2 regions of the Kitasatospora sp. NPDC056181 genome follow, and region 2 is predicted to be linked to the other one. Evidence: riboswitches for the same ligand, from Rfam matches in the RefSeq annotation. Region 2 holds a riboswitch; the other holds the start of a gene.
What was found. A riboswitch is a leader RNA that binds a small molecule or an ion and turns the genes downstream of it on or off. The one in region 2 is predicted to bind cyclic di-AMP.
Positions count from the first base shown of each region.

Region 1: linked by a shared signal. The riboswitch ahead of ACFC1F_RS19060 (transglycosylase family protein) and the one ahead of ACFC1F_RS06555 (NlpC/P60 family protein) in region 2 are both predicted to bind cyclic di-AMP.

Region 1 is NZ_JBHJUK010000046.1:9,819-14,529, reverse strand. Features, by position in the region: gene ACFC1F_RS19075 (MazG family protein) at 1-151, shown strand, start outside; gene ACFC1F_RS19070 (SDR family NAD(P)-dependent oxidoreductase) at 252-680, opposite strand; gene ACFC1F_RS19065 (cytochrome P450) at 1,017-2,333, shown strand; cyclic di-AMP (ydaO/yuaA leader) riboswitch at 2,560-2,731, shown strand; gene ACFC1F_RS19060 (transglycosylase family protein) at 2,737-3,630, shown strand; gene eno (phosphopyruvate hydratase) at 3,878-4,711, shown strand, end outside.
Region 2 is NZ_JBHJUK010000009.1:98,864-103,574, reverse strand. Features, by position in the region: gene ACFC1F_RS06565 (NYN domain-containing protein) at 1-669, shown strand, start outside; gene ACFC1F_RS06560 (C40 family peptidase) at 880-1,923, shown strand; cyclic di-AMP (ydaO/yuaA leader) riboswitch at 2,250-2,404, shown strand; gene ACFC1F_RS06555 (NlpC/P60 family protein) at 2,415-3,566, shown strand; gene ACFC1F_RS06550 (NlpC/P60 family protein) at 3,793-4,711, shown strand, end outside.

The DNA.
Region 1 (4,711 bases), on a different contig from region 2:
GCTCACCGCGGAGTCGGCGGGCACGCTGATGCTGGCCGTGGCGCAGCGGGCGCACGACGCGGGTGTGGACGTGGACGCCGCGTTGCGGGCGGCCGCGCGCGGGTACCGGGACGCCGTCCGCGCCGCGGAGGGGCTCAAGCCGAAGGACTGAACCCCGGGCACCACCCGGCCCCCGGACGGTTCACGGCCCCGATGAGTCCCCGCCCGCGGACGGCTCCCGGCTCCCAGGGACGGCGTCCGGGCAGGACGGGTCAGACGACCGCGGCGGCGTTCTCCACCGGACGGCGCTGCTGCGGCACCACGACCTCGCCGATGGCCTCGCCGACCAGTGCGAGCAGCTCGGCGAGCCGCTCCAGGTCCAGGTGGTCGGGCAGCTCGGCGAGGGAGACGATGCGCTCGCCGTCCGGGCCGGCCACGCAGAACAGGTCGATCGGTCCGAGGTGCTTCTCGGCGGTGTCGACGAGGGCGGCGACGTCGCTGGGGCGGCGGATGTCGCCGCAGACGCCGACGACCGGGCAGCCGGGCCGGTCGAGCTCGGTGGCGAGGTCCTCGGCGATGCCCTCCCGCTGGTCGGCGATGAGCACCCCGACGGCGCCGGCGGCGGTGAAGCGGCGTGCGAGATCGGCACCCGACCCGCCGTCGAGTACGGCGATGACCACGACTGCCCCGGTGACCCGCATGGTGCGCTCCTCCCTGTGGGCGGCTCCGCACCGGCGCCCACGTGTTGCTTTGCGGGAGGATCGTAGGCTTGTCCTGACCCTCCGCAACAGGGATTACCCCTCAGGTGACCAGGCTCACGCCTGCCACGCCCGGGAACCCTTCGGCAGGGCCCCTCGAACAGGCGCCCCGCCGACGCCCCGCCGACGCCCCGCGACACGCCGCCGACTCCCCGCGACACCCCGAGGAACCGCCCCCCGGCCCCGTCGGACGGACGTCCCGCCGACGCCCCGCCAACGCCCCGCACCTCCGGGAACCGCCCCCCGGACCCCGGGGATCCCACCGGATACCGTCGACACATGCCAGTTCAGCCCGATTCCGCCCGCCCGCCGCTCTTCACCTGGGACTTCGCCGCCGACCCGTACCCGGCCTACGCGTGGCTGCGGGAGCACGAGCCGGTGCACCGCACCACCCTGCCGAGCGGGGTCGAGGCCTGGCTGGTGACCAGGTACGCGGACGCCCGGCAGGCCCTCGCCGACAGCCGGCTCTCCAAGAACCCGCTCCACCACAGCACGCAGGCCCACAGCACGGGCCGGGTCGGCATCCCGGGCGAACGCCAGGCCAACCTGATGACGCATCTGCTGAACATCGACCCGCCGGACCACACCCGGCTGCGCCGGCTGGTCTCGAAGGCGTTCACGCCCCGCCGGGTGGCCGAGTTCGAGCCGAGGGTGCAGCAGCTCACCGACCGGCTGATCGACGGCTTCGCGGAGCGCGGCAGCGCCGACCTGATCCACGAGTTCGCCTTCCCCCTCCCCATCTACGCGATCTGCGACCTGCTCGGCGTGCCCGCGGAGGACCAGGACGACTTCCGGGACTGGGCGGGCATGATGGTGCGGCACACCAGGCCGGGCCAGGGCGGGGGCCAGCGCGGTGGTGTGGGGCGGGCGGTGAAGCGGATCCGCGCCTACCTGGCGGAGCTGATCCACCGCAAGCGGGCGGACCTCGGCGACGACCTGATCTCCGGCCTGATCCGGGCCAGCGACCACGGCGAGCACCTGACCGAGAACGAGGCCGCGGCGATGGCCTTCATCCTGCTCTTCGCCGGGTTCGAGACGACCGTCAACCTGATCGGCAACGGCACCTACGCCCTGCTGCGCAACCCGGACCAGCGGGCGCTGCTGCAGGATTCGATCGCCCGCGGGGAGAGCGCCCTGCTGGAGACCGGGATCGAGGAACTCCTGCGCTACGACGGGCCGGTGGAGCTGGCCACCTGGCGGTTCGCGACCAGCCCGCTGACCATCGGCGGGGTGGCGATCCCGGTCGGCGACCCGGTGCTGGTGGTGCTCGCGGCGGCGGACCGGGACCCGGCGAGGTTCGCCGACGAGAACACCCTCGACCTGGCCCGGGCGGACAACCCGCACCTGGGCTTCGGGCACGGCATCCACTACTGCATCGGCGCCCCGCTGGCCCGGCTCGAGGGGCGGGCGGCGCTGGCCACCCTGCTCTCCCGGCTGCCGGATCTGCGGCTGGCCGAGAACCCGGACAACCTGCGCTGGCGAGGTGGTCTGATCATGCGTGGACTTCGTGAACTTCCGGTCGAATTCACTCCCGAGAAGAAGCCCGTCGTCCCTGCTGACGAGCCCTCCGCCGGGGCCTCCGACATCACGGACTGATGCCTCGACACACTGACGGGACGTCTCCGACACGCCGAAACAGGGGGGTTGAACCGTCATCAAAGCGGACATACCGCCTTCGTTGGTAGGCGATCGGCCACTCACCGTAATTTCTGTGTGATATCGGCGATATGAGCTTGTGATTGGTAAGAGGATCTGCCTACCCTCCCTGAAGTTCGCAGCTGCGGACCTCGTGCGCGGAACGCCGAATCCTGCCCGCCGTGCCACGGGAAACCGACCAGACCCCTGGGCAGGGGCGGGGGAACCAGGTTTGTTGCCGTCCCCCACGGCTTGGGGTGAAGCCGCCCGCGCGGGCAGAGAGCCTTCCGCGCGACGCGGCCGGGCCACCTCCCGGTCCGAACCCGACAGCTCACCTCGCAGGCGTGCGGAGAGGGACCCATTCATGCTGTTCGTTGGAACTGGCCGTCACCGTCGTCGCACCCAGGCCGAGAAGGCCATCGCAGTCGCCGGTGTGGCCGGCGTCGGACTCGCGATGCCGATCCTCACCGCCACCGGCGCCTCGGCGGCCCCCGTCTCGACCTGGGACGCGGTCGCCCAGTGCGAGAGCGGCGGCAACTGGAGCATCAACACGGGCAACGGCTTCTACGGCGGCCTGCAGTTCACCTCCAGCACCTGGAAGGCGTACGGCGGCACGTCCTACGCGCCGCAGGCCAACCAGGCCAGCAAGGGCCAGCAGATCTCGGTCGCGGAGAAGGTCCTCGCCTCGCAGGGCCCGGGTGCCTGGCCGGTCTGCTCGCAGAAGGCCGGCCTGAGCAAGGGCGGTGCCCCGGCCTCGGTCGACACCGCCTCGGACGCCAAGCCCGCCGCGCCGAAGCCGGCCCAGAAGCCCGCCCAGCCGAAGCCGGCCCAGCAGCAGGCCCAGAAGCCCGCCGCCCAGCAGCACGCGCAGCAGGCCCAGCAGTACGGGCAGCAGCAGGCCACGACCCCGGACTTCTCCGGCCACGGCGGCTGGGACGCCGACGCGAAGGTGTACTGGTACCAGAGCAACGGCGACTGGTACTGGACCAGCCACCAGAGCGTCTACCAGCAGTACGCCGGCCAGGGTGCGGGTCAGGACAACCGCGCCGCGCAGGCCGCCCCGGTCGCGCAGAGCGCCCCCGCGGCCCAGCAGCACGCCGGCCACGGCTACACCGTCCAGTCCGGCGACACGCTGGCCGGCATCGCCGCCACCCAGGGGCTCTCCGGGGGCTGGCAGGCGCTGTACGACGGCAACCGCGGCACCGTCGGCGCCGACCCGGACCTGATCATGCCCGGACAGGTGCTCAACCTCGGCTGAGCGCACCCTCTCTCACGGTGACTCGGCGAAGGGGGCCGGATTTGGCCCCCTTCGTCCGCATCTGGTCGGCTTCCGTCGGGCAACCAGGTGAACTACCGGGGGGTAGCAGGGCCACACGCTGAGACGGGACCGAGGTCAGCGTGGCCCCGAGAGCCCGTGCGGTTAGGCTCTGGTCGTAACGACTCCGCAATCGTTCGTCCGACAGCACCCACCGTCAGTCGAACCTGCTTCCGCTAGGAGATGCCTCGTGCCGTCCATCGATGTCGTCGTAGCCCGTGAGATTCTCGACTCGCGTGGCAACCCCACGGTCGAGGTCGAGGTCGGCCTCGACGACGGCAGCACCGGTCGTGCCGCTGTCCCGTCGGGTGCCTCCACCGGTGCCTTCGAGGCCCTGGAGCTGCGCGACGGTGACAAGAACCGCTACTTCGGCAAGGGCGTCGAGAAGGCCGTCCTGGCCGTCATCGAGCAGATCGGCCCGGAGCTGGTCGGCTACGACGCCACCGAGCAGCGCCTGATCGACCAGGCCATGCTCGACCTGGACGCCACCCCGGACAAGTCCTCGCTCGGCGCCAACGCCATCCTGGGCGTCTCCCTGGCCGTCGCGCACGCCGCCTCCGAGGCCAGCGACCTGCCGCTGTTCCGCTACCTGGGCGGCCCGAACGCGCACGTCCTGCCGGTCCCGATGATGAACATCCTCAACGGTGGCTCGCACGCGGACTCCAACGTCGACATCCAGGAGTTCATGATCGCCCCGATCGGCGCGGAGTCCTTCTCCGAGGCCGTCCGCTGGGGCGTCGAGGTCTACCACACCCTCAAGGGCGTCCTGAAGGAGCGCGGCCTCTCCACCGGCCTCGGCGACGAGGGCGGCTTCGCGCCGAACCTGGACAGCAACCGCGAGGCCCTGGACCTCATCACCGAGGCCATCCAGAAGGCCGGCTACGTGCCCGGCCGCGACATCGCGCTGGCGCTGGACGTCGCCGCCTCCGAGTTCTACGAGGACGGCGCCTACCAGTTCGAGGGCAAGGCGCTCACCTCCGCCGAGCTCATCGAGTACTACGCCGACCTGGTCGCCTCGTACCCG
Region 2 (4,711 bases):
GCGCGCCGGCTGCGGCACCGGATCTCCGAGCTGGAGAACGCCGTCGAGCAGGGCCGCCGGTCCGCCCGCGAGGGGCGCAGCGTCGAGGACATGCGGCTGCGGCTGCTGCTGGACACGGTGCTGCAGTCGGCGCAGGGCATCCAGCGGGAGCTGGCGCTGCCGGTGTCGCAGATCCGCCCGGCCGACCTGGTGGAGGCGGTGGTGCCGGGGTCGGCGTCGCCGCACGACGTGGCCCGGCGCGGGCTGGCGGAGGACGATCCGGCGCTGCTGGACCAGCTGCTGGCGATCCCGCAGGTCCACCTGGTGGTGGACGGCTACAACGTGACCAAGACCGGCTATCCGGCGCTGCCGCTGGAGCAGCAGCGGATCCGGCTGCTGGGCGGGCTGGCGATGCTGGCCCAGCGCACCCAGGCGGAGGTCACCTGCGTGTTCGACGGGCAGGACCTGGACGTGCCGGTGATCATGGCGCCGCCGCGCGGGGTCCGGGTCCGCTTCAGCCGGACCGGGGAGACCGCGGACGAACTGATCCGCCGCCTGGTGCGGGCCGAGCCGCAGGGCCGTCCGGTCGTGGTGGTCTCCACGGACCGGGAGGTCGCCGACGGCGTGCGGAAGGCCGGCGCGCGCCCCGTGGCCTCGATTCTGCTGCTGAACCGGCTGGCCCGGCCGTAGGCTGTTGCAGGCCCTTCGCGACGGGGATGACGCCTGGTCAGCGCCCGGTTTGCGGTGGTGTGGGGATCTTGTGAAGTCAGGGCGGCGGGCCGGAGTTCACGCCATCGGGGGAGTGGCGCAAAGCCTGGATCTTCACTAGGGTCTGGCGTCAAACCTATTTTCCGGATTCTCACTCGATCGGGTGAGTCCGTTGGAAGAAGGAGCCGGTCCTTGGCCTCCCACCGCCGTCCCAAGCAGCCGAGCCGCGCGCGGGTCTCCGTGCTCACCGCTGCCGCGGCGACCGCGGTCGCCCTGTCCGCCCAGGTCGCCGCCCACGCGGCGCCCAGCCCGTCCCCCAAGAAGGAGGACGTGAAGGCGCAGATCGACCAGCTCCAGGAAGAGGCGGAGCAGGCGACCGAGAAGTACAACGGCGCCAAGGAGCGGGCCGACCAGCTCCGCAAGCAGTCCGACCAGCTCCAGGACCAGGTGGCACGCGGCCAGGACCAGATGACCCAGCTTCAGGGCGGTCTGGCGGCGGTGGCCGGCGAGCAGTACCGCTCCGGCGGCATCGACCCGTCCGTGCAGCTGATGCTCACCTCCGACCCGTCCGGCTACCTGGACAAGGCCTCCAGCGTGGAGCAGGCCAGCTCCAGCCAGGCCGACGCGCTCAAGGGCCTCCAGGACCAGCAGCGCCGGCTGGACCAGCAGAAGGCCGAGGCGGCCGCGATCCTCGCCTCGCTGGACAGCACGACCAAGGACCTCAACCAGTCCAAGGCCGACGTCAACCAGAAGCTCAAGGCCGCCCAGGACCTGCTGAACTCGCTCAGCGCGGCGGACCGGGCCGCCCTGAAGGCCGCCCAGCAGCAGGAGGACCGGGCCTCGCGCGGCAGCGAGCGGGCCGACCTCGGCAGCCTGCCGCAGGGCAGCGGCATGGCCGGTGCCGCTGTCGCCAACGCGATGAGCAAGCAGGGTTCGCCGTATGTCTGGGGTGCCACGGGGCCGAGCGGCTTCGACTGCTCCGGCCTGATGGTCTGGGCGTACGGGAAGGCCGGCGTCTCGCTGCCGCGCACCTCGCAGGCCCAGGGCAACTACGGCACCCGGGTGCCCTCGCTCGCCGAGGCCCAGCCGGGCGACCTGATCATCTACCGCGACGACCGCAGCCACGTCGGGATGTACATCGGCAACGGCATGGTCGTGCACGCCCCGCACACCGGCGACGTGGTGAAGGTGATGAAGGCCGACGCCATGAAGATCAACACCATCCGCCGGGTCTGACGGACCGGCACGCCCGAGGGCCGGGACGCGGCCCTGTGATCCGCGCCACCTCCGGACGGGGGTGGCGTCGGCGTTTCCGGCCGCACGGTGACAAGCGATCAGCTCCGTGTGCGGCGCTGGTCACGCCCGGTCATATTCACAAATGAACTTGGGTATTCTCCCGTCTTTTTTCTGACAAGGATTTGAACGGATCACGGTTCTGTTACTAGGGTCGTGTCTCGAACCACCGCACAGTCGATCACCCAGCCTGGGTGGCGGCGGGGGTTTACCGCCGAGTTCGTCGAAGCAGCGGGACGGGTCGCACGACCTGTCCGACGGGGAGCCCCGTAGTTGGGGCGCTGTGGAGCGGAGCCGGGGAACCATGTTCCTCCGGGGTGAATCGGCGCCAGGTCGGCCGCTGGAGCGGTCGGTGAGGCGTCGTAGGGCACGCTTCCGGCCCGAACCCGTCAGCTCACCCGGTAGGCGGGCGTTGGAAGAAGGAGTCCGCCTTCGTGGCGTCCCATCGTCGTCCCAAGCCTGCCGGCCGCGCCCGGGTCTCGATCATGACCGGTGTCGCCGCGGCAGCCGTCGCCCTCTCCGCGCAGTCCGGCGCCCACGCCGACCCGACGCCGACCAAGGACCAGGTCAAGGAGCAGGTCGACCAGCTCAACGAGCAGGCCGAGCAGGCGACCGAGAAGTACAACGGCGCGCAGGCCAAGCAGCAGGAGCTGCAGAAGCAGGTCGGCGAGCTCCAGGACAAGGTGGCCCGTCAGCAGGCGTCGGTGATCGAGGCCCAGGGCGGCCTCGCCGAGATCGCCGGCGAGCAGTACCGCAACGGCGGCATATCGTCCACCGTCCAGCTGATGCTCTCGTCCAGCCCCGACAACTTCCTGAACCAGGCCGGCGCCCTGACCCAGGCCAGCAGCACCCAGTCCGGCGCGCTGAAGGACCTCCAGGAGCAGCAGCGCAAGCTCGACCAGGACCGCAACGAGGCCCAGGCGAAGCTCGGCGAGCTGGAGTCGACCACCCAGCAGCTGAAGGCGTCCAAGGAGGACGTCCAGGCGAAGCTGGCCAAGGCCCAGGACCTGCTCAACACGCTGACCGAGCAGGAGCGCCAGGCACTGCGCGCGGCCGAGGAGAAGGCCGCCGCCGAGGCGAAGGCGAAGGCGGACGCCGCGAAGGCCGACGCCAAGGCCAAGGCCGACGCCGACCGCGCCTCCCGCGACAACGCCCGCACCGACCTCAGCGGTTCGTCGTCCTCGACGCCGGCGGCGAGCAAGCCCGCCGCGCCGTCCGCGCCCGCCGCCAACGGCTCGCGCGCCGCCGCCGCGATCGCCGCCGCCGAGAGCAAGCTCGGTTCGCCGTACGTCTACGGTGCCACCGGCCCGAGCTCCTTCGACTGCTCCGGCCTGACCGGCTGGGCCTACGCCCAGGCGGGCGTGTCGCTGCCGCGCACCTCGCAGCAGCAGGCCGGCGCCGGGACCAACATCGGCACCAACATCGCCAACGCCCAGCCCGGCGACCTCATCATCTACCGCGCGGACGCCAGCCACGTCGCCCTGTACGTGGGCGGCGGGCAGGTCATCCACGCGCCGAAGCCCGGTGCGGTGGTCCGGTACGAGACCGCCACCATGCTGCCGATCTCGGCAATCGTGCGCGTCTGATCCGCATCAGCCCCGGCAGGCCCGGTCTCCCCTCGCGGGAGGCCGGGCCTGCGGCTTTTCCGGTGGCTCGGCCGAATGTCCGATTGGGAGTCAAATATTCGGGTTGGGAGGGGTTTGGACTCGATCGCCCGGACTCGCTAACGTCTGCCACCGGACTCCCGCTCCAGAGCCGCCCGCCCCCCGGTGCGGCGGCGGGGCCGGGCCGCAGGACAGGAGCCACCGTCGCATGGCCGTGCACCGCCGTTCCCCGCTGTCAGGTGCGCACGCGCTCGCCCGTGCGCTGGTGCTGACCGCGGCGGCCACCACCGTGCTCGGCATGGCCACCGGAGGCACGGCCCAGGCCGCGCCGGGCTCGCCGGACGCACCGTCCGGCCTCAAGGACGTCAAGACACAGGTCGAGCAGCTCTACGACGAGGCCGAACAGGCCTCGGAGCGGTACAACGCGGCGCTCGACGCACAGCAGCGGCTCCAGCACCAGACCGGAGACCTCCAGCAGCAGGTCGCCGTCGCCCAGGACGAGCTCAACCAGCTGCGCGGCGACCTCGCCACGGTGGCCGGAGCCGAGTACCGCGGCGGCGGCATGGCGCAGACCGCCCAGCTGATGCTCTCCGCCGACCCCGAGGGCTACCTCTCCAAGGCCCGCACGCTGGACCAGGCGGCCGAGCGGCAGAACGAGACGCTGCACGAGGTGGTGGCCCGTCAGCGCCGGCTCGACCAGCGCCGCGCCGAGACCTCCGCCAGGCTCGTCGAACTGGACCAGACCCGCCGCGCCCTCGCCGAGAGCAAGCAGCAGATCCAGCAGCGGCTGGCCAAGGCGCAGAAGCTGCTCAACAGCCTGGGCGCCGGTGAACGGGCCCGGATGGCCGCCCAGGACGCCCGCGAGGCCGAGCAGCGTGCCACCCGGGGCACCGACCGGCTCGACCTGGGCACCGCCCCGCCCGCGTCCGAACGCGGCGCCGCCGCGCTGGCCGCCGCCGTGAGGATGATCGGCTCGCCCTATGTGTACGGATCCACCGGGCCCCGCGCGTTCGACTGTTCCGGTCTGATGTACTGGAGCTGGCGGCAGGCCGGAGTGACCCTGCCGCGCACCTCGCAGGCCCAGGCGTACGCCGGCCGGCGGGTCGGCATCTCCGACGCACGACCGG